Regions from separate parts of the Enterobacter sp. LM3 genome, predicted to be linked through region 2. Evidence: riboswitches for the same ligand, from Rfam matches in the RefSeq annotation. Region 2 holds a riboswitch; each other region holds the start of a gene.
The links. Region 2 has a riboswitch for thiamine pyrophosphate ahead of thiC (phosphomethylpyrimidine synthase ThiC). Riboswitches for the same ligand answer to the same signal wherever they lie in the genome.

Region 1 (7,774 bases), on a different contig from region 2:
GTAAATATTGGCTATTTATTTTATTGTCGTTAAATAAATAATGGTAAATAGAAAGTTGCCAGCATCATGAATAGAAAAATAATCCCAACGATGGAAAATCTCACTTTTACACGTAACCAATCGGTATACTGATTAGGAAGTGCTTTAATGAATCGTATTTGTTCATTATCCATTCCTCGTGTATGGAATGAGTTTTCTTTAAAGTATAATGCATTAATAAAGAATGCATCACGCATAAACGAGAAAAAGAACCCCCATCCTGATAAACTAAAACTTCTGCTGGTCTTGCTCCGAATTTTTCAACAAATAGCGAGCATAGAGTCATGAATTTTCTCTTGGCTAATTTGTCATAAATTACGTTGGAAACATAATTAATTATTCCGAGAATCAAAAAGAACCCAGAGATTTCAACCCGATGTATCATCAGAAAATTAATTGCCGAAAACGTCATACAACTGTTCTCCGCCTAATTCCCCAACAGCACTCCCCACTGTGCTACCAGCGTACCCTAAACCAACACCTGCAATAACGGTACAAACAAGCCAGCCAACACCAGCGAGAACACCGCCACCTGTACCCAAAGCAAAACTACCAATCTCAGTATATTTTTTCTTGGTACATTCAGCTTCGCGACCAACAGAACATGCCTCATGGATTTCGTTAAGAGAATGGAGTCCGCTAAAACCAATGCCTAAATAACCAGTGTAACGCATTGCTTTTACGTATTTAGCTGCCCGTTCGATGTGGGTAGCATAACTTTCAATGTCACTGATCCCCGTTTCATTCCATTTGTGGGTAATAGAACTACTGGGCAGGCCGAGTGCTTTTTTTATTTTGGTATACTCTCCGAATTTCATAGCCTTATTCAGGAAGCTGACTTTGAGTATGGATTCAAGCTCTTTAAACAACTGGTTACGTCGGACATAAAATTGTTCTCCTATCAACGAGCCTCTCGTTATGTAGGTATTCTTATACGTTTCTTGAATCTCTTTGAGTATTTTTTCGATACTCTCAAAGTATTTTCCAACAGGGTCAGCAGCAAGGCCAATTTCTGTATCAGCGTAGCTGGTGAAATTAGCTATGGTTGCGTAGTGTTTGTGCAGCAAGTTAGCTTCCTCATGCGTCAATGGGGCCAATGCTGCATCGACTCGCGCTTTCGCGGCTTTCATGTGGGCAATCTGTTCGTCGTCCTGTTTATCAGGATCAACCACCAACATGATAGAACCAGCGTTATATTCCTTTCCTGCGCCGTTCAGAGAGCGGTAAAGTTCGCGCGTTCCTTCCGGCTGGTTTCCTGCAAACAGAATGTTTTCGAAAGATTCCGTGGTGGATTGCTGGGGAACAACGCAGAAACCAGCATCTACACCAATGCGTTTCTTTTTGGCTGTTTGGGCGTGTTGTTCTGGCTCTGCTGATGATCTGATCCAGGTGGGTTCTGGTCTTGGGGCGCTTCTTCGCGTTGTTTAAAGCTTTTATATGGGACACAGAGCATTTTTTAGGGTTGAGTCTTTGGCTTCCCGCTGGCATGATCCAGAACAGAGATTAACGGGACGTTAATCGCAACTATTTGATTTTTATTTAAATGACTCGGGGTGCCCTTCTTCGTTGAAGGCTGAGAAATACCCGTATTACCTGATCTGGATAATGCCAGCGTAGGGAAGTCAGATGCCTTCCCGGTCATCGCTTCTTCACGCAAGGCAGGAGCGAACCCATGCAGCCTGACCTGCTCGATTTACACATTTTACATCAGTTCCGAACCCGTTCCCCGCTCACACATTGTATGACCAACGACGTCGTGCAGACGTTTACGGCTAACGTTTTGTTGGCGCTTGGCGCATCCCCGGCGATGGTGATTGAAGCCGAAGAGGCTGAACAGTTTGCTGCTCTTGCCGATGCGCTGCTGATTAATGTCGGCACGCTGACTGCCCCGCGCGCTCAGGCGATGCGCCGGGCGATTGAGAGTGCCGTGGCAGCAGGCAAACCCTGGACGCTCGATCCGGTGGCTGTCGGGGCGTTGACGTTCCGCACCCGTTTTTGCCATCAAATCCTCTCCCTTAAACCTGCGGCCATTCGTGGTAACGCGTCGGAAATTCTTGCGCTTGCCGGGATGAGTGCGGGGGGGCGCGGCGTGGATACTACCGATACTGCATCCAGTGCATTGCCTGCGGCACAGGCGCTGGCACGCCAGACCAATGCCATTATCGTGGTCACAGGCGAGGTTGATTACATCACCGACGGGCAGCGAACCCGGACGGTGACCGGGGGCGATCCGCTGATGACTCGCGTGGTCGGTACCGGGTGCGCGCTTTCGGCGGTGGTGGCGGCCAGTTGTTCGCTACCGGGTGACAGGCTCGATAACGTGGCCGCTACCTGCGGATGGATGAAGCGCGCCGGAACGGCTGCCGTTGCTCAGTCTCGTGGCCCGGGCAGCTTTGCCAGTGCGTTCCTGGATGCGCTCTACACCCTGGAGGAACAGGCATGAAACGGATTAACGCCCTTACCATTGCCGGCACTGACCCAAGCGGCGGTGCAGGCATTCAGGCCGATCTGAAAACGTTCTCCGCACTGGGTGCCTACGGCTGTTCGGTGATCACCGCGCTGGTGGCACAAAATACGCGTGGTGTGCAGTCGGTCTACCGTATCGAGCCGGATTTTGTCGCCGCACAGCTCGATTCGGTACTCAGCGATGTGCGCATTGATACCACTAAAATCGGGATGCTGGCGGAGACAGATATTGTCGAAGTGGTGGCAGAACGTCTGAAACGCTATCAGGTGCAAAACGTGGTGCTTGATACGGTAATGCTGGCAAAAAGTGGCGACCCGCTGCTTTCTGTTTCCGCTATCGACACGCTGCGTAAAAAGCTGTTGCCGCAAGTGGCGCTGATCACGCCAAACCTGCCTGAAGCTGCCGCGTTGTTAGACGCGCCGCATGCGCAAACCGAACGCGAAATGAAAGAGCAGGGGCGGGCATTGCTGGCAATGGGCTGCGGTGCGGTGCTGGTGAAAGGTGGCCATCTGGATGACGCCGAAAGCCCGGACTGGCTCTTCACCCGTGACGGAGAACTGCGTTTTACCGCACCCCGCGTGCAGACTAAAAACACCCACGGTACAGGCTGTACGCTCTCCGCCGCGCTGGCGGCGTTGCGTCCACGCCATAACAACTGGGCTGATACGGTACAGGAAGCCAAAATCTGGCTCTCGGACGCGCTGGCAAAAGCCGATACTCTGGAAGTGGGTCACGGTATTGGGCCGGTTCATCATTTTCATGCATGGTGGTAAGCCAGTATACTGGCAGGAAACACCACGCCTGAGAAAACAGAGATGGAACAAGCGCATACCCGGTTAATTGCTCAACTGAATGAACGGATCGCCGCTCCGGACAACACACCGCTGTACCTGAAGTTTGCCGAAACGGTAAAAAACGCGGTACGTAGCGGGGTGCTTGAACACGGGAATATTCTGCCCGGCGAGCGCGATCTGAGTCAGTTAACGGGTGTGTCACGCATTACCGTGCGCAAAGCAATGCAGGCGCTGGAAGAAGAGGGCGTGGTGACGCGCTCCCGGGGTTACGGTACGCAAATTAATAACATCTTTGAATATTCGCTCAAGGAAGCACGCGGGTTTTCTCAGCAGGTGGTACTGCGCGGCAAAAAGCCCAACACGTTGTGGGTTAATAAACGGGTGGTGAAATGCCCGGAAGAGGTGGCAAACCAGCTGTCAGTGGCGGCGGAAAGCGACGTCTTTTTGCTCAAGCGCATTCGCTATGTTGATGATGATGCCGTCTCGATTGAAGAGTCCTGGGTTCCGGCCGGGCTAATTCCCGATCCGGACGCCATCGGCATCTCGCTGTACGATTACTTCCGCAGTCAGAACATCTTCCCGCAGCGTACCCGTTCACGCGTCAGTGCCCGCATGCCGGACAGCGAATTTCAGGCCCATATTAAGATGGATGAAAAGATACCGGTGCTGGTGATCAAGCAGGTTGCGCTTGACCAGCAGCACCGGCCTATTGAGTACAGCATTAGCTACTGTCGCAGCGATCTATACGTCTTTGTGTGCGAGGAGTAATTCCCCGCGCGCAGGGGCGCAATCACCGCCACGGTGGCTGACCACCCAGGCGGCAACCGCATTGCCCAGCAGCACTGCATCCGCCAGTGACCATCCTGCTGCCAGCCCGGCCAGCGTACCGCCAGCGTGGCTGTCACCCGCGCCAATGGTGTCGACCACCGAAGCAGGAAACGCCGGAACATAACCCGAATCGTCAGCGTCATACCAGGCTGCGCCGTCTTTGTCGTGACGTACAATCAGCGCAGAACCGAAACGTTGTTGCCATGTTGCACCTAACGCATCAACCTCCACACCAAGCCGCCCGGCAGCAATTTGCGCCTCCTGGCGATTAAGCGACACAATGGGTTTACAGGCCATAATCCGCGCCATCAGCGCGTCGGGAATATCTGCGATGCGTGGGCCGAAATCGATAAACGCGGTCACCTCCTGCAACCCTTCCAGCCAGCCCGTCAGTAACTCCCCGCACGGCGATGCCAGTTGATAGCCGGACAAATAAACCAGGCTTTTTTGCGGCACGTTAAGCGCATCAAGCCAGGATTGCTGCCACTGGTTCTCCACGCCGCTAAACGACATAAACGTGCGCTCACCGTCTGGCTCCACCAGCGCCAGACACCAGCCGTTATCGCCTGTTTCGGCTTCCACGGCGCTGTGCAGATCCTGCTTTGCCATTGCGTTGCGAATAATATCTGCCCACACGCCGTGGCCGACGGGCAGCGCATTTTGCGCGGTGACGCCAAGCCGTTTTAGGGCTATGGCAATATTGAGCGCGCAGCCGCCAATATTGACGCCCTGCTGTTTTAGCTCGATATCACATCCGCGCCAGGGCAGGGCGTAAGCATCGGCGATAACGTCAATCACCGCTGCCCCCAGCACCGTCACTGGCCGCGTGGCGCGTAATGTTTCAAGGCGTTGGGCAAAAGAATTCATACGCCCTCCCTTTGCTCCCGGTAGTGCAGCAATTTTTCGCAGTAATGACCAAAGTCGGGCTGGTTAACGGCGTCGAGTTCATCCTTTAGTGCCGGATTAATCGCCTGTACGCCGTGCAGCGCGCCACAGATTGCGGTTGCCATTGCGCCGATGGTGTCCGTATCGCCGCCCAGATTGGCGCATAAAATTGCGCAGCGGTTCGGGTCAGTGCCTGCCAGTTCAACCATTGCGATCGCCGCCGGAACGGACTCAATGGTGCTGGTTCCTGCCCCCACAAGCTGATAAACCTGCTCGCTGGCGGATTCAGTACCGTTGGCTTCACGCACGGTTTTGAGTGCCAGCTCAATACGTGCCGCAAGTGATGCGCTGAAGGTGGTGGTCTTCACTTCCTGTGCATAGCGGGCAATACCGGGCAGGGCAGTAACGATGTTCTGCCAGCTTTCGCCGTCAATGGCGCGTGAAACCGCCCAGGCAATCACCACCGCACCGGCAATGGCGAGATCCGATTTATGCGTCGGGCTGGAAGCCTGCGCCACCTGCTCAACAAAGTGCTCCAGGCGAGTGGCCGGGAGCAGACAGCCGAGCGGGGAGGCGCGCATCGCCGCCCCGTTGGTGACGCCGTTGTTCTCCAGCTCGCTGACCGGTTTGCCATCGCGAATGGCGTTGAGGGCAATTTTGGAGGTCGGGCCTAACACGTTTTTGTTAAAGGCATCGAACGACTCGGCCCAGCGCAAAATATGTTTGCCGATGACATCCGCGTTAATCTGCCCGTCGCATTCGATAATCGCATCCGCCAGACACAGCGCCATCGACGTATCATCGGTGAACTCCGCGCGGTTGAAATAGCAGGCCGCGTTATTCTCTGCCGGGCCGGGTAAGAAGCGGTCAATCCAGCCGAAATGCGCTTTGACGCGCTTTCTTGGCCACAGCTCCGACGGCATGCCCATTGCGTCCCCTAACGCCTGCCCGTAAAGAGCACCGAGAACACGTTCTTGTTTCATTTAACTTCCCCTTGTGTCAGCGCGGTATCGCCATCAACCACCTCAATTGCGGTGATCTCTTTATCCGATTCGCGGAAAAACAGCATAAACAGCACGGCGATCACAGCAATCATGATCCCTCCGAATGCCCACATTCCGGCCCAGTTGAAGGTCAGCCCATTCACCGGCTCTTTGTATGCGAACATTTTTTCCATCATCACGCCGCCCAGGCGGTAACCCAGCAGGCTACCAAAGCCCTGACAGCACAGCGTGATCAAGCCCTGCGCAGCGGTACGCATATGCACCGGTGCTTTTTTGTCCACGTAGATATACGCGGTGACGTAGTAGAAGTCGTAGCTCACGCCGTGCAGCAGAATGCCGAGGAACAGCAGGGCGTAAGTGAAGTATTGTTCCGCACCACCGTAAACAAAGAAACCATAGCGGATGGCGGCGGTGATAAGCCCCAGCAGTAAGACCTTCTTAATACCAAAGCGTTTGGTGAAGAACGGCAGCGCCAGCATAAAGAAGATTTCGGAGAACTGGCCGAGTGTCATCCAGCCGGTTGCGTTTTTCATGCCCACTTCGGTGAGATACCCGTTGGCAAAGATGTAGTAGAAAGCCAGCGGCATGGCGAACAGGAACGAGCAGAAGAAGAACACCAGGAAGTTTTTGTCGCGCAACAGGATCAGCGCATCCAGCCCCAGCATCACTTTGAAATCGAGTTTACCGGTACTTTTCGGCGGTGTATCCGGCAGGAACAGGGCAAACACGCCGAGCAGCGCAGAGCTGGCCGCCGTCATCAGCAGTGGGATATTGGTATCCGAAATGTCGCTATAGCCCATCATCTGCGGCAGGAAACCGCACGCCAGACCGGAGGCTATCCAGCCAATCGTGCCCATCACGCGAATACGCGGGAAATCGGCCTCGACGTCATCCACGTTGGCAAAGGCAATGCTGTTAGTCAGCGCGATGGTAGGCATATAGGTCAGGGAATACAGCAGTAGCAGCGGGAAGAAGGTGCTGAACTGAGTTTGCTGTGCGGCAAAGTACATCAGAATAGCCCCGGCAAACATCAGCACTGCCAGCACTTTCTGGGCGGCGAAGAAGCGGTCGGTCAGCGAACCGACCAGGATTGGCGAGAGGATCGCTGCAATCGCGGTACAGGCGTAAGACCAGCCAATTTCCCCGGCGCTAAAACCGCTTTTGCTTAACCACAGCCACAGCGGTACAAACCATGCGCCCCAGATAAACCATTCAACAAACATCATGAATGACAGTTGGACTTTCGTTTTCATTGTTTAATCCTGCATGTCAGAGAGGGTACTCCTTTAACATACCATTCAATGATACCTTTTAAATACCTTTGTGGTGATTGTTTGATCAATGTAACAGTTTTGTTGTGCCAGAATCGAGCCAGCAGATTGTGCTGAAAAAAATGGCAGAAGGTGGAAAATCGGTTAAGTCGGTACCAGGCTTAGTCTGCCCGCGAAAATGTGGGTTTGGATAACACGCTACGGGAGCATAGCTATGACTGATATTGCACAGTTGCTTGGCAAAGATGCCGACAGCCTTTTACAGCATCGTTGTATGACCATTCCAGCCGACAAACTCTACCTGCCTGGCCACGACTACGTTGACCGTGTGATGGTGGATAACAATCGTCCGCCTGCGGTACTGCGAAATATGCAGACGCTCTACAATACCGGGCGGCTGGGAGGCACCGGGTATCTCTCTATTTTGCCGGTTGACCAGGGCGTTGAGCATTCTGCTGGCGCATCGTTTGCGGCCAACCCGCTGTA
Region 2 (7,774 bases):
GGCCAGTACGGTATGCACGCCGTTGCGATGTCGGGTATGTTGCGCCAGCAGGATGGTGTCATCACGACGAATTGCGACGATAATGCACGGTGCAATCTGCGGGTAGTAGCGTTCACGGCACTGACTGCAGAGCATCGCCCACTCGGTTTTGCTCGGATGCATGGTATGGCCGCAGTAGCCACAGTATTTGTGTGAGCGATAAAACTCCGCCAGTTGCACACCCCGCCCCGCCAGTTGGAATAACCCGACCTCAAGATCGAGCACCTGACGAACGGATCCCATCTCCTGACGACGAGACCGCTGGATCAACCACACAGAATCGCCCTGCCACTCGCCGATCATTAGTGCGGAGTAGCCCACAAGATCGAACTTTTCCGCCGCGCCGTAGGGTATTTCCCCGGCAGGCAGCCATAATTTTTGTTCGTGGCAGACTAACCACCAACCGAGATCTGATTTTTCAATAATACGATCCATATCTATTGCACTACCTTTGCTTCACTGACATGTTGTTAGCATTGTGGTTACATTTTGGGTAAGCAGATTCAATTTTAAACCTTGTGGGGTCGAACATGTTAAACCAGCTAGAAAGTCTGACTGAGCGCGTTAGAGGAAATAACAAACTGGTGGATCGCTGGCTACATGTGCGCAAGCATCTACTCGTGGTTTATTACAATCTGGTCGGTATTAAGCCTGGCAAAGAATCCTGGATGCGGCTGAATGAAAAAGCGCTGGACGATTTTTGTCAGAGCCTGGTCGACTACCTGTCCGACGGCCATTTCAATATTTATGAACGTATTATCCGTGAAATGGAAGGTACCAGCCCATTTTTAGCGGCAAGCAAACTCTATCCGCTGCTGGAAGCCAATACCCAGCAGATTATGGATTACTATGATTCCACGCTCGGGAATGCTATCAATCACGATAACTATCTTGAGTTCCAGAAGGTGCTGTCCGATCTCGGAGAGGCGCTGGAAGAGCGCTTCACGCTGGAAGACAAACTTATCGCCCTTGTGCTTGATAACGATCTGAAGGCCAGCAACGAAGAGAACATCGCGCGACCTGCTTGAGTTCTTCGTCGTTAACGAGTAATTTACATTCATTCACCCCTCTTCGGAGGGGGATTTTTCTTGTCGGAGTGCCCAGAGCGAAAGCCGGGCTGAGACCGTTAATTCGGGATCCGCGGAACCTGATCAGGCTAATACCTGCGAAGGGAACAAGAGTCAAACTGCTGTTGTATCGCCTCAGGGCGATCTCCTCTTGCTTCATCCGTCGTCTGACAAGCCATGTCCTTCACTTTTGGAATGAGCTATGTCTACAACTAAACTGACCCGCCGCGAGCAGCGCGCACAAGCACAACACTTTATCGACACCCTGGAAGGCAGTGCTTTCCCGAACTCGAACCGTATTTACATCACCGGCTCGCAGGCGGATATCCGTGTCCCAATGCGCGAAATTCAGCTCAGTCCTACCCTCATCGGTGGGAGCAAAGAAAACCCGCAGTTTGAGGACAACGAAGCCGTACCGGTGTACGACACCTCCGGTCCGTACGGCGACCCTGATGTTGCTATTAACGTTCAGCAGGGTCTGGCGAAGCTACGCCAGCCGTGGATTGACGCCCGTCACGACAGTGAAGAACTGACCATCCGTAGCTCTCACTACACCCAAGAACGCCTGGCTGACGATGGTCTGGACGAGCTACGTTTTACCGGCCTGCTGACGCCAAAACGCGCCAAAGCGGGCAAATGCGTGACCCAGCTGCACTACGCGCGCCAGGGTATCGTCACCCCGGAGATGGAGTTCATCGCCATTCGTGAAAACATGGGTCGCGAGCGCATCCGCAGCGAAGTGCTGCGCCACCAGCATCCTGGCGAAGGCTTTGGTGCTCGCCTGCCAGAAAACATTACGCCAGAATTTGTGCGTGACGAAGTGGCCGCTGGCCGTGCGATTATTCCCGCCAACATTAACCACCCGGAATCGGAACCGATGATCATCGGTCGTAACTTCCTGGTGAAGGTCAACGCCAACATCGGTAACTCTGCGGTCACCTCCTCCATTGAAGAAGAGGTGGAAAAACTGGTCTGGTCAACACGCTGGGGCGCGGACACCGTTATGGATCTCTCCACCGGGCGTTATATCCACGAAACGCGTGAGTGGATCCTGCGTAACAGCCCGGTACCCATTGGTACGGTTCCAGTCTATCAGGCGCTGGAGAAGGTCAATGGCATCGCGGAAAACCTCACCTGGGAAGCCTTCCGCGATACCCTGCTGGAACAGGCGGAACAGGGTGTGGACTACTTCACCATTCACGCAGGCGTACTGCTGCGCTACGTGCCAATGACCGCCAAACGCCTGACGGGTATTGTTTCTCGCGGCGGCTCAATCATGGCGAAGTGGTGCCTGTCGCACCATCAGGAAAATTTCCTCCACGAACACTTCCGCGAAATCTGCGAAATCTGTGCCGCCTATGACGTTTCACTCTCTCTGGGCGATGGTCTGCGTCCGGGCTCCATTCGTGATGCGAACGATGAAGCACAGTTTGCCGAGCTGCACACGCTGGGCGAGCTGACCAAAATCGCCTGGGAGTATGACGTACAGGTGATGATTGAAGGCCCGGGGCATGTGCCGATGCAGATGATCCGCCGCAACATGACCGAAGAGCTGGAGCACTGCCACGAAGCACCGTTCTACACCCTCGGGCCACTGACGACCGATATCGCGCCGGGCTACGACCACTTTACCTCCGGGATTGGTGCCGCAATGATCGGCTGGTTCGGCTGCGCCATGCTCTGCTACGTGACGCCAAAAGAGCACCTGGGTCTGCCCAACAAAGAGGACGTGAAACAGGGGCTGATCACCTACAAAATCGCTGCCCACGCAGCTGACCTGGCTAAAGGTCACCCGGGTGCGCAAATCCGCGACAATGCCATGTCGAAGGCGCGTTTTGAATTCCGCTGGGAAGACCAGTTCAACCTGGCGCTCGACCCGTTCACTGCCCGCGCCTATCACGACGAAACCCTGCCGCAGGAGTCCGGTAAAGTGGCGCACTTCTGCTCCATGTGCGGGCCAAAATTCTGCTCGATGAAGATCAGCCAGGAAGTCCGTGATTATGCTGCTACGCAGGCGATTGAAGTCGGCATGGCGGACATGTCAGAAAACTTCCGCGCCAAAGGCGGTGAAATCTACCTCAAAAAAGAGGAAGCATAATGTACCAGCCCGATTTCCCGCCCGTCCCCTTCCGCTTAGGACTTTACCCGGTGGTGGATAGCGTGGAGTGGATCGCACGCCTGCTGGAGGCAGGTGTTCGCACGATTCAGCTGCGTATCAAAGATAAGCGCGATGAAGAGGTGGAGACTGATGTAGCCGCAGCCATCGCGCTGGGGCGTCAATATGACGCCCGCCTGTTTATCAACGATTACTGGCGTCTGGCAATTAAGCACCAGGCTTATGGCGTGCATCTGGGTCAGGAAGATCTGGAGACGACTGACCTCAACGCGATCCGCGAAGCGGGTCTGCGTCTGGGCGTATCAACGCATGACGATATGGAGATCGACATCGCGCTGGCGGCTCGTCCTTCCTACATTGCGCTTGGGCACGTCTTCCCGACACAAACCAAGCAGATGCCTTCCGCGCCACAAGGATTGGCACAGCTGGCAGCACACGTAAAACGCCTTGCGGATCACCCGACTGTCGCTATCGGCGGGATTAGCCTTGAGCGCGCCCCTGCCGTGCTGGACACGGGCGTCGGCAGTATTGCCGTCGTCAGCGCCATCACTCAGGCAACAGACTGGCAGGCCGCCACCGCCCAGCTTTTACAGCTGGCAGGAGCAGGCGATGAATGACCACGACTTTATGCGCTACAGCCGCCAGATCCTGCTGGAGGATATCGCCATTGACGGGCAGCAAAAGCTGCTCGCCAGCCGGGTGCTGATTGTCGGCCTCGGTGGATTAGGCGCACCTGCCGCACTTTATCTGGCAGGTGCAGGCGTCGGCACACTGGTGCTGGCCGATGACGATGATGTGCATATCAGTAATCTGCAGCGGCAAATCCTTTTTACCACCGAGGACATCAACCAACCCAAAGCGCGTATCACCCTGCAGCGGCTGAACCAGTTGAACCCGGATATCACACTGATTGCGTTACAGGAGCGGCTTAGCGGTGAAAACCTGCGGCGTGAAGTCGCCCTTGCCGACGTGGTGCTGGACTGTACTGACAATATGGCAACGCGTCAGGCCATCAATGCGGCCTGCGTGGCGCAGAACACGCCGCTTATTACTGCCAGCGCGGTTGGATTCGGCGGGCAGATGATGGTGCTGACACCACCGTGGACACAGGGGTGCTATCGCTGTCTGTGGCCGGATGATGCCGAACCCGAGCGCAACTGCCGCACGGCCGGTATTCTTGGTCCCGTGGTGGGCATGATGGGCACCTTGCAGGCGCTGGAAACCATCAAGCTGCTCAGCGGCATGGAGACGGAACGCAATACGCTGCGGCTGTTTGACGCCCGCTCCAGCAACTGGCGGCACCTGGCACTCCATCGCGCCAGCCACTGTCCGGTATGTGGGGGCCACGATGCGCATTCTGTTTAACGATGAGCCAATGAAGTGCGATGAGGGTCTGACCGTCTCCGTGCTGCTCGACAAGCTGTGTCAGCTTAAACCGGGAACGGCGCTGGCGCTCAATCAACAGATCCTGCCGCGCGAGCAGTGGGAACATCAGCAGGTGAGCGAAGGCGATCAAATCCTGCTGTTTCAGGTTATCGCAGGGGGATGAGATGTTACGTATTGCCGATAAAACCTTTGATTCACATCTGTTTACCGGAACCGGAAAATTCGCCTCTCCGCAGCTGATGGTTGATGCCATCCGTGAAAGCGGCAGCCAGCTGGTCACGCTGGCGCTGAAGCGTGTGGATCTGCGCCATCGCAGTGACGCCATTCTGGCACCGTTACTGGAGGCGGGCGTTACGCTCTTGCCAAACACCTCCGGCGCGAAAACGGCTGAGGAGGCAATATTTGCCGCCCAGCTGGCACGTGAAGCACTCGGCACACACTGGCTGAAGCTGGAAATTCACCCGGATGCCCGCTGGTTGTTGCCCGACCCTATCGAAACCCTGAAAGCGGCTGAAAAACTGGTTCAGCTTGGGTTTACCGTCCTGCCCTACTGCGGAGCCGATCCGGTGCTGTGCAAGCGTCTGGAAGACGTCGGCTGTGCTGCCGTCATGCCGCTGGGCGCACCTATCGGTTCCAACCAGGGGCTGGAAACCCGCGCAATGCTGGAGATCATCATTGAACAAGCCACCGTGCCCGTCGTCGTTGATGCAGGCATTGGTGTGCCAAGCCATGCAACGCAGGCGCTGGAAATGGGTGCCAATGCCGTACTGGTGAATACGGCGATTGCCGTAGCCGACGATCCGGTCATGATGGCACGCGCATTCCGCATGGCGGTGGAGGCCGGTCTTCTGGCAAGACAGTCTGGCCCCGGCTCGCGCAGTTTTCAGGCGCAAGCCACCAGCCCGCTGACCGGTTTTCTGGAGGCGCTCTCATGACCACCTTTACCGAGCGCTGGCGGCAGCTTGACTGGGACGACATTGCCCTGCGCATCAACAGCAAAACGCATGCTGATGTAGAGCGCGCGTTAAATGCCCGCCATCTGACCCGTGAGGACATGATGGCACTGCTTTCTCCGGCAGCCAGCGCATACCTTGAACCGATGGCACAGCGTGCCCAGCGGCTCACCCGGCAGCGTTTTGGCAATACGGTAAGCTTTTACGTGCCGCTCTATCTCTCTAACCTGTGCGCCAATGACTGTACCTACTGTGGTTTTTCCATGAGCAACCACATCAAGCGTAAAACGCTCGATGAGAGCGAAATTGCGCGCGAATGTGCGGCCATCCGCGAAATGGGTTTTGAGCATCTGTTGCTGGTCACCGGTGAACATCAGGGCAAAGTTGGGATGGACTATTTCCGTCAGCATCTTCCGGCCATTCGCCGGGAGTTCGCATCGTTACAAATGGAAGTGCAGCCTCTGTCACAGGATGAATACGCGGAGCTCAAAACCCTCGGGCTGGACGGTGTGATGGTTTATCAGGAAACCTACCATGAGGCGACATACGCCCGGCATCACCTGAAGGGGAAGAAACAGGATTTCTTCTTCCGGCTGGAGACGCCGGACAGGCTGGGACGCGCCGGGATCGACAAAATCGGTCTTGGCGCGCTGACCGGGCTGTCTGACAGCTGGCGGGTGGACTGTTATATGGTGGCAGAGCATCTGCTGTGGCTACAGCAACACTACTGGCAAAGCCGTTACTCCGTCTCTTTCCCCCGCTTACGCCCATGTACGGGAGGGATTGAACCGGCCTCGCTGATGGATGAACGCCAGTTGGTGCAAACCATCTGCGCGTTTCGCCTGCTCGCCCCGGAGGTCGAATTATCCCTCTCAACGCGCGAATCACCGGCGTTTCGTGACCGCGTGATCCCGCTGGCGATTAACAACGTCAGCGCGTTTTCCAAAACGCAGCCTGGGGGCTATGCCGACGATCATCCAGAGCTGGAACAATTTACCCCACATGACGGACGACGCCCGGAAGCGGTAGCAGAAGCCCTGGCCGCGCAAGGGTTACAGCCTGTCTGGAAAGACTGGGACAGTTGGCTGGGAAGAGCCTCGCAATTGCGTTGAAACACCATGCAAGCGCGCTGAAAGATTACGAGTCAGCTCGTGATGTCAGAACCGGGGGATTGTCAGATATCACCCGGTTTTTTTATTCTTATTCCGTCAGCAACGGATGCTGGCCAGGGCGAAAAACCTCTTCCTCGTTTCGCCCTGCCTCTGACATCACGCAATGCTTACCGATACCGCGAAACAGCCGCGAAAAACGACATTATCCGAACGTCCAGCAGTTCATCCTCCACCTTTCAGCGTACCCATTTTACCGGCCATATGACTCTTCGCTGTAAAATTGTAACCGGTTTCAGAAAATCACCCATTTCTTTGTGATGCCTGACACACAATCGCGGTAAAGCGGTTGTTGAAGCGGTCTGCACGAGATAATTATCAATAAACACATGTAGATCGAGGCTGATTATGAAGAACATCGTTTTATGCTGTGCAGCGGGAATGTCAACCAGCATGCTGGTGCAACGTATGAAAGATGCCGCGCAGAAAAAAGGGGTTGAAGTCACCATTAAAGCCGTTCCGGTCGCGGAGTTTAAAGACAACATCGCGGCGGCCGACATCGTATTGCTGGGGCCACAGGTTAAATACGAGCAGGCAAAACTTCAGGCTCAAGCCGACCCGTTGGGTAAAAAGGTCGCAGTCATCGACATGATGGATTACGGCATGATGAAAGGTGATGTCGTACTGGAAAAAGCGCTCAAACTACTGGAGTGACCCGTGGAAGATTTAGAAACAACAATCATGGAACTGCTGGTCAACGCAGGTGCAGCGCGCAGTGCTGCCCTGACGGCATTGCAGATGGCACGCAAAGGTGACTTTGAGGAAGCCGAAAAGGCGATGGAAGAGTCGCGCGAATATGTGAAGCATGCGCACACGATCCAGACGCAGCTCATTGGGCTTGATGAAGGTACCGGGAAGCTGCCGGTTAACCTGATCACCGTCCACTCTCAGGATCACCTGATGAACGCGATGGTCATCCAGGATCTGGCAGGCGATATGATTGAGCTTTATCGTCGGCTGCCGCTGATTAACTGATAAAAGCCCGGTAGTGCTACGCTGACCGACAAAACGCCATAAAAAAACCCGCCGAAGCGGGTTTTTTAT
Region 3 (7,774 bases), on a different contig from region 2:
ACAATGACCGCCTGAACCCGGGCGAGCGTTGTGCCTCCACCAGCAACCGTAACTTTGAAGGCCGTCAGGGCCGCGGTGGGCGTACCCATCTGGTCAGCCCGGCAATGGCCGCTGCGGCGGCAGTCACCGGCCACTTCGCCGATATTCGCAGCCTGAAATAAGGAGACAATCATGGCAGAGAAATTTACCCAACATACGGGTCTGGTTGTCCCACTGGATGCAGCCAACGTCGATACCGATGCGATCATTCCTAAGCAGTTTTTGCAGAAAGTCACCCGCACCGGTTTTGGCGCGCACCTGTTTAACGACTGGCGTTTCCTGGATGACAAAGGCGAAGTCCCTAACCCGGAATTCGTCCTGAACTTCCCGGAATACAAAGGTGCATCGATTCTGCTGGCGCGGGAAAACTTTGGCTGTGGCTCTTCCCGTGAACATGCGCCCTGGGCACTGACCGACTACGGCTTTAAAGTGGTTATTGCCCCGAGCTTTGCCGATATCTTCTACGGCAACAGCTTCAACAACCAGCTGCTGCCGGTGACGCTGAGCGACGAGCAGGTAGACGAGCTGTTCGCTCTGGTTAAGGCTAATCCCGGTATTGCGTTTGAAGTGGATCTGGAAGCAGAAGTGGTCAAGGCGGGTGAGAAGACCTACAGCTTCAGTATTGATGCATTCCGTCGTCACTGCATGTTAAACGGTCTGGACAGCATTGGTCTGACGCTGCAACACGAAGATGCCATTGCCGCATACGAACATAAACAACCTGCGTTTATGAATTAAACATCTGGCCCGCAGTGTATCCTGCGGGTCAGATCTTCCGCCGCCCTTCCCCGTTTTTTTCTCGCATGCAAGAACCTGGCAGAAATAATCACGCCAATCACATTATATTTAAGGTGAATTTAATAAACATTTTGCATAATAACCTACATATCAGGTTACTACGTGAAACAGTATGAAAAAACAAAATAGCAATGAGTCTCAACTCCGTTCTCATGAAATACATAAATGCACATTAATCAGCGTGATCGTCAATATATTCCTGACGAGTTTTCAAATCGTTGCCGGTTTATTTTCCGGTTCGCAGGGGTTAATTGCTGATGGTATTCATTCTCTTTCCGATTTATCCTCTGACTTTGTCGTTCTGATTGCCAATAAAAAAAGCCAGAAAGCCTCTGATACCGATCATCACTATGGTCACCTCCGTTTTGAAAACGGTGCAAAGCTGATTATCGGGGTTATCTTATTTCTGGTCGGTGCCGGAATGCTCTGGTCTGCGGGCAATAAGCTGCTACACCCCGAGACACATCAGGTCGTCAAAGGGGCGGCTCTGTGGGTCGCCATACTGGCTCTGTTGATTAAAGAGGGGCTGTTCAGATACATGTACGCAACGGGGAAACGCATTCAGTCATCGCTGCTTATTGCCAATGCCTGGCACGCGCGTTCCGACGCGGCCTCGTCTGTTGTTGTTGCCATCGGTATTGCCGGTAATTTACTGGGTTTCCACTCTATGGATCTGGTTGCCGCACTGATTGTCGGTATTTTTATCGCCCACATGGGGTATAAATTCTCTGCCGATGCCCTCCATGATTTGATGGATCGCTCGCTTGAGCCAGACATGGAACACGAAATCAGAACGTGCCTGTTATCTACAGAAGGTGTTATTAACATTCACGATTTAAAAACCCGCAAGATGGGTGATTTAGCCCTGGTCGATGTTCATCTGGAAGTAAATGGAAAATTAAGCGTAAAAGAAGGACATGATATTGCCGTCAATGCCAGAAACAGAGTCATGAGCAAATTTAACGTGCTTAATGTGATGACGCATATCGATCCTGCGCATTAACGCGTATTGATGCAAACAGTGTGACCGACATTTTCTGGCGTTAAGGTTTCGTTAATTAATAGACGTCACACTGCATCACATTAGCTCTCTCATCATTGAGGTAAATAGCGATGACCCCAACAATACGCAGTACGCTTCCACATAAAGAAACGCCTTTTCTTCGCGTACTGCACATCATTGTTGCAGTGCTGGTACTGGCTCAGATTATCAATTCTAACTACACCGTAAGTGAAGCACTCAGTGAATCTGGTTTCACGAGTATCGTCACCTGGATACATGTCATCTCAGGCTTTGGGTTAATTTTCTGCGGTATTGCTATGATGGCGTGGATGTTAACGCAACGTGGATTTAAATATTACTACGCCTGGATGACGCTGGATTTCCGCGGGATCGTTGACGACATTCGCACCCTGACACAACGCCAGCTCCCGGATGCCCACGCTGGCGGTATGGCCGCAACGGTGCAGGGTTTAGGCGTGCTGGCTCTGCTGGGTGTTGCCGTCTGTGGCGCAGCCTGGTTCGTACTGAACGCAACGATCGGGCCCGTCTCCTCTCTTACCGAGTCGGTACTGGATCTGCATAAATTCCTGACGGTCTTTATCGAAACCTATTTCTGGGCACACGGCTTTATGGGGATAGCCCATATGTACCTGACATTACGCGCACAGCGGAAATATCAGTACTCAGAATAATGCAGTAACAGGCATATTCTCTGAGCCAGAACGGTTTCTGGCTCAGACCTTCGCAACAGGCTACACGTCTTTCACACGGCAGGTCAGCAGGAGCGTCACGACCGAGATTGCCGCAATCATCCAGTACACCGCCGCATGCCCATAGCTTTGCGACAGCGCACCCTGAATCACCCCCGCCAGAATCACCCCGGTTGAAATACTGTTCGTAAACAATGTTGTCGCAGAGCCTGCGCGTCCCGGCATCAGATCCTGGAACCAGAGCATACCAATCCCGGCGACAATCCCGATAAATACCGCATTAAACAGCTGTAATATCAGTAGTGCTTCGCGCGAGTGAAAGAAGATAAGCCCCAGATAGAACAACACTCCTGCCGCGACAGCAATGACCATCATCTTACGTTTTCCTGAACGCTTAACGTAATACCCGGCCAGAATCATCGCCGGAATTTCCAGACCCGCGGCGGTACCCATCAAGATCCCGGCAAGCTTATCCGGTAACCCCAGATCGCTGCTGATCCACAATGGCATATCAATGATGTACATCGTGTTGCAGGTCCACATCAGCGTGGAGGCAATAAACAGCATACGGACATTTTTATCCTGCCAGCCGCTCGCCTGCGTAGCGGGTCTGTCCGCCACCGGCTCAATGCGAGCCACCGAAGGCAGGGCAAATGCCACTAACACCAGGCTGATGACAAAAATCCCGGCGGCGATGGAAAACATGGTGGTAAAGCCATAATTCAGCGCCAGCATAAACGCCAGCGGCGGGCCAATCACCCACGCCAGAGAGAGCTGCGCACGCATGACCGAGCTGAACATCACCACTTCACGCGCGGAGTTATCCGCATATTCACGAGCCAGCGCGAACAGCTGTGGCATGGCGGTATTAGCCAGAGATGCCAGCAGAACACCACAGGTGATGAGCGTAAGGTAATGACGATTGAACGCAAACAGCAGCGCATTCCCGACGGCCATTGCGCAGCAAAACAGGATCAGTTTGCGGCGATCGCCCTGGCTGTCCGAGCGTTTCGCCAGCCACAGGCTGACCAGGATCCCGGCAATGGCGTTGACGGTATAAAACAGGCCAATCCAGAACGGTTGCGCCCCCACCTCGCGGCTCAGAAACAGGCTCAGCGTCGGTGCCTGAAGCGCCCCCGCCACACCCATCATAAAGGCCACCAGCATAAAAGCGGCATACACGCCATTCAGGCGTCGCCCCATCGTCATCAACCAGAGCATGCGCAAATCCTTGTCAAAGCGAATCGAAATTGGGTGAAATAGTAAACGAAAAAAGCCAGCAAAAACATTTTGCTGGCGGGTGATTAGCACCAATACTCAGTCACACATGATCGAGGTGAGTTAGCGAGAAAAGGTCGTTTTCGTAACGTCCCACTGCATCAATTCTTCCAGCGTTCTCAGCCGTTGATCTGCACACTGACGGGCCAGCCAGGACACTCCTTTTGTCGCTGAAAAGTACTGCTGATAAAACTGACGTGCGGTAGACCTCTTCATAATTTACCTCCTCACTTCATCGGGAAGAATTATTGGCCTAATATAGGGATTAATAAATTGCTGATTTTTTGTCAGGAGTTCCCCTTTTATGCCTTCTGGTCGTCTGCAACAACAATTCATCCGCCTCTGGCAGTGCTGCGAGGGGCAGTCGAAGGAGACTACGCTGAACGAGCTGGCCGACCTGCTGAACTGCTCTCGTCGCCATATGCGAACGCTGCTCAACACCATGCAGCAACAGGGCTGGTTAAACTGGGAGGCCGAGGCCGGACGCGGCAAGCGCTCGCGTCTGACCTTTCTCTACACCGGGCTGGCGTTGCAGCAACAACGCGCGGAAGACCTGCTTGAACAGGACAGAATCGACCAACTGGTACAGCTGGTGGGCGACAAAGCGGCAGTACGCCAGATGCTGGTTTCCCATCTCGGGAGAAGTTTTCGTCAGGGTCGCCACATCCTGCGGGTGCTCTACTATCGTCCGATGAAAAACCTGTTACCCGGTACGGCGTTGCGCCGTTCAGAAACCCATATGGCCCGGCAAATATTCAGCGGCCTGACGCGCATAAATGAGGAAAACGGGGAACTGGAAGCCGATGTCGCGCACCACTGGCAGCAACTTTCTCCCCTGCACTGGCGCTTCTTTTTACGTCCTGGTATTCATTTCCACCACGGCCGTGAGCTGGAGATCAGCGACGTCATCAATTCGCTTCAGCGGGCATGCACTCTTCCTCTTTATGGCCACATATCGCGGATCCACTCCCCTACGGCATGGACTGTTGATATCGAACTGTCCGAGCCTGACCAGTGGCTTCCGTGGCTAATGGGCTATATCCCGTCGATGATCCTGCCGCGTGAATGGGATTCCCTGCCCCATTTTGCCAGCCAGCCCGTGGGAACAGGACCTTACGCGGTAACGCGCAATACCAACAACCAGCTGAAAATTCGCGCCTTTGACGACTACTTTGGTTATCGCGCGCTGATCGACGAAGTCAACGTCTGGGTTCTGCCTGAAATCAGCGAGGAGCTGAGCTGCGGATTAACGCTGGAAGGGTCAACCGAAGGAGAAAAAGCGGTTGAAAGCCGTCTGGAAGAGGGCTGCTATTACCTGCTGTTTGACGCCCGCAGCCACCGAGGTGCCAGCCGCGACGTGCGCAGATGGGTGAGCCACGTGCTTTCCCCGGCCAATCTTATCTATCAGGCGGAGGAGCAATACCAGACTTACTGGTTCCCGGCCTACGGTCTGCTCCCGCGCTGGCATCACGCCCGACCGGTTCACGGCGAAAAGCCCGCCGGACTGGAGTCGATCACCCTGACCTATTATCGCGACCACGTGGAACACCGCTTTATCGCCCGCATCATGAGCAAGCTGCTGGCTGCCGAAGGCGTTCAACTGGACATCCAGGAAATAGATTATGATGAATGGCATCGCGGGGAGATAGTCAGCGATATCTGGCTGAACAGCGCCAACTTTACCCTGCCACTCGATTTCTCACTCTTTTCGCACCTGTATGAAGTTCCGCTGATCCAACACTGCATTGACCGGGACTGGCAGCAGGACGCCGCACAGTGGCGCGCGGGAGAAATGAACCTGGCCTCATGGTGCCAGCAGTTGCTGGCGCAACAGGCGATTGTGCCGCTCATCCACCACTGGCTGATGATTCAGGGTCAGCGCAGTATGCGTGGCTTACGGATGAACACCCTGGGCTGGTTTGATTTCAAATCCGCCTGGTTTGCCCCACCGGAACCATAACACTTTCGTAATATTCGCCAAATCATTACAATACCGCCGTTCTCAACGGGGTGCTGCATCACTGATGTGCGCTGAGATAATACCCGTCGAACCTGATCCGGATAACGCCGGCGAAGGGATTTGAGGCTGTCGCTCAAAATCCTTTGCCACTCAACTTTGAGGTGCAAAGTGTTAAAAAAAATTCTTCCCCTTCTGGTGCTGTTTGCGCTGCCTGCTGTTGCGAAGCCCGTCCTGACGGTCTACACCTATGACTCCTTCTCTGCCGACTGGGGCCCTGGCCCGGCGGTGAAAAAAGCCTTTGAAGCCGACTGCAACTGCGAGCTGAAGTTCGTAGCGCTGGAGGATGGCGTTTCACTGCTTAACCGTCTGCGCATGGAAGGGAAAAACAGCAAAGCCGACGTGGTGCTCGGTCTGGATAACAACCTGCTGGATGCGGCGTCGCAAACCAGACTGTTTGCCAAAAGCGGTGTCGCCACCGATGCCGTCAACGTCCCTGGTGGCTGGAAAAACGATACCTTTGTCCCGTTCGATTACGGCTACTTTGCTTTTGTCTATGACAAAAACAAGCTGAAGAACCCACCGAAAAGCCTGAAAGAGCTGGTTGAAAGCGACCAGAAATGGCGCGTGATTTATGAAGATCCGCGCACCAGTACGCCAGGCCTGGGCCTGCTGCTGTGGATGCAGAAAGTCTACGGTGACAAAGCGCCGGAAGCATGGCAGAAACTGGCGGCGAAAACCGTCACCGTCACCAAAGGCTGGAGCGAAGCGTATGGCCTGTTCCTGAAGGGAGAAAGTGACCTGGTGCTCAGCTACACGACCTCTCCGGCCTACCACATTATTGCCGAGAAGAAGGACAACTACGCCGCTGCTGATTTTGCGGAAGGTCACTACCTTCAGGTGGAAGTTGCAGCACGTACCGCCGCCAGTAAACAGCCAGAACTGGCCGAGAAGTTCCTGAAATTTATGGTTTCTCCGGCGTTCCAGAATACGATCCCGACGGGCAACTGGATGTACCCGGTGACCAATGTGGCCCTGCCAGCGGGCTTTGATACGCTGTCTAAACCGCAAACCTCACTGGAGTTTACGCCGCAACAGGTCGCCGCACAGCGTGCTGCATGGGTAAGTGAATGGCAACGCGCAGTCAGCCATTAATTCCCGGCTGGTTACTTCCCGGACTGCTCGCTGCCGTATTGATGGTAGCGGTCAGTCTGGGGGCATTTCTTGCGTTGTGGTTAAACGCACCAGAAAGCGACGTGCTCACACTCTGGCATGACAGCTATCTCTGGCATGTTATCCGTTTCTCCTTCTGGCAGGCATTTCTCTCTGCGCTGCTGTCGGTTTTCCCGGCGATCTTCCTGTCCCGGGCACTTTATCGCAGGCGTTTTCCTGGCAGACAGGCACTTCTGCGCCTGTGCGCTATGACGCTGATCCTGCCCGTTCTGGTGGCCGTATTCGGTATTCTGAGCGTCTATGGACGCCAGGGCTGGCTGGCCTCACTCTGTAACCTGCTTGGTCTGGAGTGGACATTCTCCCCTTACGGACTGAAGGGTATTCTGCTGGCGCATATCTTTTTCAATATGCCGATGGCGACAAGGCTCTTTTTGCAGGCGCTGGAGAATATTCCCGGCGAGCAGCGCCAGCTGGCTGCACAGCTCGGCATGCACGGCTGGTCGTTCTTCCGTTTTGTCGAATGGCCGTGGCTGCGCAGGCAAATCCCCCCCGTTGCGGCGCTGATCTTTATGCTCTGCTTTGCCAGTTTTGCCACCGTACTTTCACTCGGTGGCGGGCCGCAGGCAACGACCATTGAGCTGGCGATTTATCAGGCGTTAAATTTCGACTACGACCCCGGACGTGCGGCGCTGCTGGCGATAGTACAGATGGCATGCTGCCTTGTCCTGGTGCTCCTCAGCCAGCGGCTGAGTAAAGCCATTCCACCCGGTAGTAACCAGATAGCAGGCTGGCGCGATCCGCAGGACAGCCTGTACA

Region 1: it holds a riboswitch for thiamine pyrophosphate, as region 2 does, so the genes downstream of both, thiM (hydroxyethylthiazole kinase) here and thiC (phosphomethylpyrimidine synthase ThiC) in region 2, are expected to answer to the same signal.
Region 3: it holds a riboswitch for thiamine pyrophosphate, as region 2 does, so the genes downstream of both, thiB (thiamine ABC transporter substrate binding subunit) here and thiC (phosphomethylpyrimidine synthase ThiC) in region 2, are expected to answer to the same signal.

What each region holds. Positions count from the first base shown of each region.
Region 1 is NZ_JBJURN010000002.1:319,702-327,475, reverse strand. Features, by position in the region: gene ACJ9N4_RS03645 (PAAR domain-containing protein) at 432-1,217, opposite strand; TPP riboswitch at 1,579-1,676, shown strand; gene thiM (hydroxyethylthiazole kinase) at 1,712-2,482, shown strand; gene thiD (bifunctional hydroxymethylpyrimidine kinase/phosphomethylpyrimidine kinase) at 2,479-3,279, shown strand; gene ACJ9N4_RS03630 (GntR family transcriptional regulator) at 3,322-4,068, shown strand; gene ACJ9N4_RS03625 (PfkB family carbohydrate kinase) at 4,042-4,995, opposite strand; gene ACJ9N4_RS03620 (ADP-ribosylglycohydrolase family protein) at 4,992-5,996, opposite strand; gene ACJ9N4_RS03615 (nucleoside permease) at 5,993-7,270, opposite strand; gene fbaB (class I fructose-bisphosphate aldolase) at 7,503-7,774, shown strand, end outside.
Region 2 is NZ_JBJURN010000027.1:12,424-20,197, reverse strand. Features, by position in the region: gene nudC (NAD(+) diphosphatase) at 1-474, opposite strand, end outside; gene rsd (sigma D regulator) at 570-1,067, shown strand; TPP riboswitch at 1,122-1,230, shown strand; gene thiC (phosphomethylpyrimidine synthase ThiC) at 1,309-3,204, shown strand; gene thiE (thiamine phosphate synthase) at 3,204-3,839, shown strand; gene ACJ9N4_RS19830 (HesA/MoeB/ThiF family protein) at 3,832-4,587, shown strand; gene thiS (sulfur carrier protein ThiS) at 4,571-4,771, shown strand; gene thiG (thiazole synthase) at 4,773-5,543, shown strand; gene thiH (2-iminoacetate synthase ThiH) at 5,540-6,673, shown strand; gene ACJ9N4_RS19810 (PTS sugar transporter subunit IIB) at 7,079-7,384, shown strand; gene ACJ9N4_RS19805 (PTS lactose/cellobiose transporter subunit IIA) at 7,388-7,705, shown strand.
Region 3 is NZ_JBJURN010000005.1:148,222-155,995, forward strand. Features, by position in the region: gene leuC (3-isopropylmalate dehydratase large subunit) at 1-161, shown strand, start outside; gene leuD (3-isopropylmalate dehydratase small subunit) at 172-777, shown strand; gene ACJ9N4_RS08400 (cation diffusion facilitator family transporter) at 950-1,840, shown strand; gene ACJ9N4_RS08405 (cytochrome b/b6 domain-containing protein) at 1,951-2,532, shown strand; gene ACJ9N4_RS08410 (sugar efflux transporter) at 2,593-3,771, opposite strand; gene sgrT (glucose uptake inhibitor SgrT) at 3,892-4,044, opposite strand; gene sgrR (HTH-type transcriptional regulator SgrR) at 4,133-5,788, shown strand; TPP riboswitch at 5,825-5,925, shown strand; gene thiB (thiamine ABC transporter substrate binding subunit) at 5,957-6,940, shown strand; gene thiP (thiamine/thiamine pyrophosphate ABC transporter permease ThiP) at 6,916-7,774, shown strand, end outside.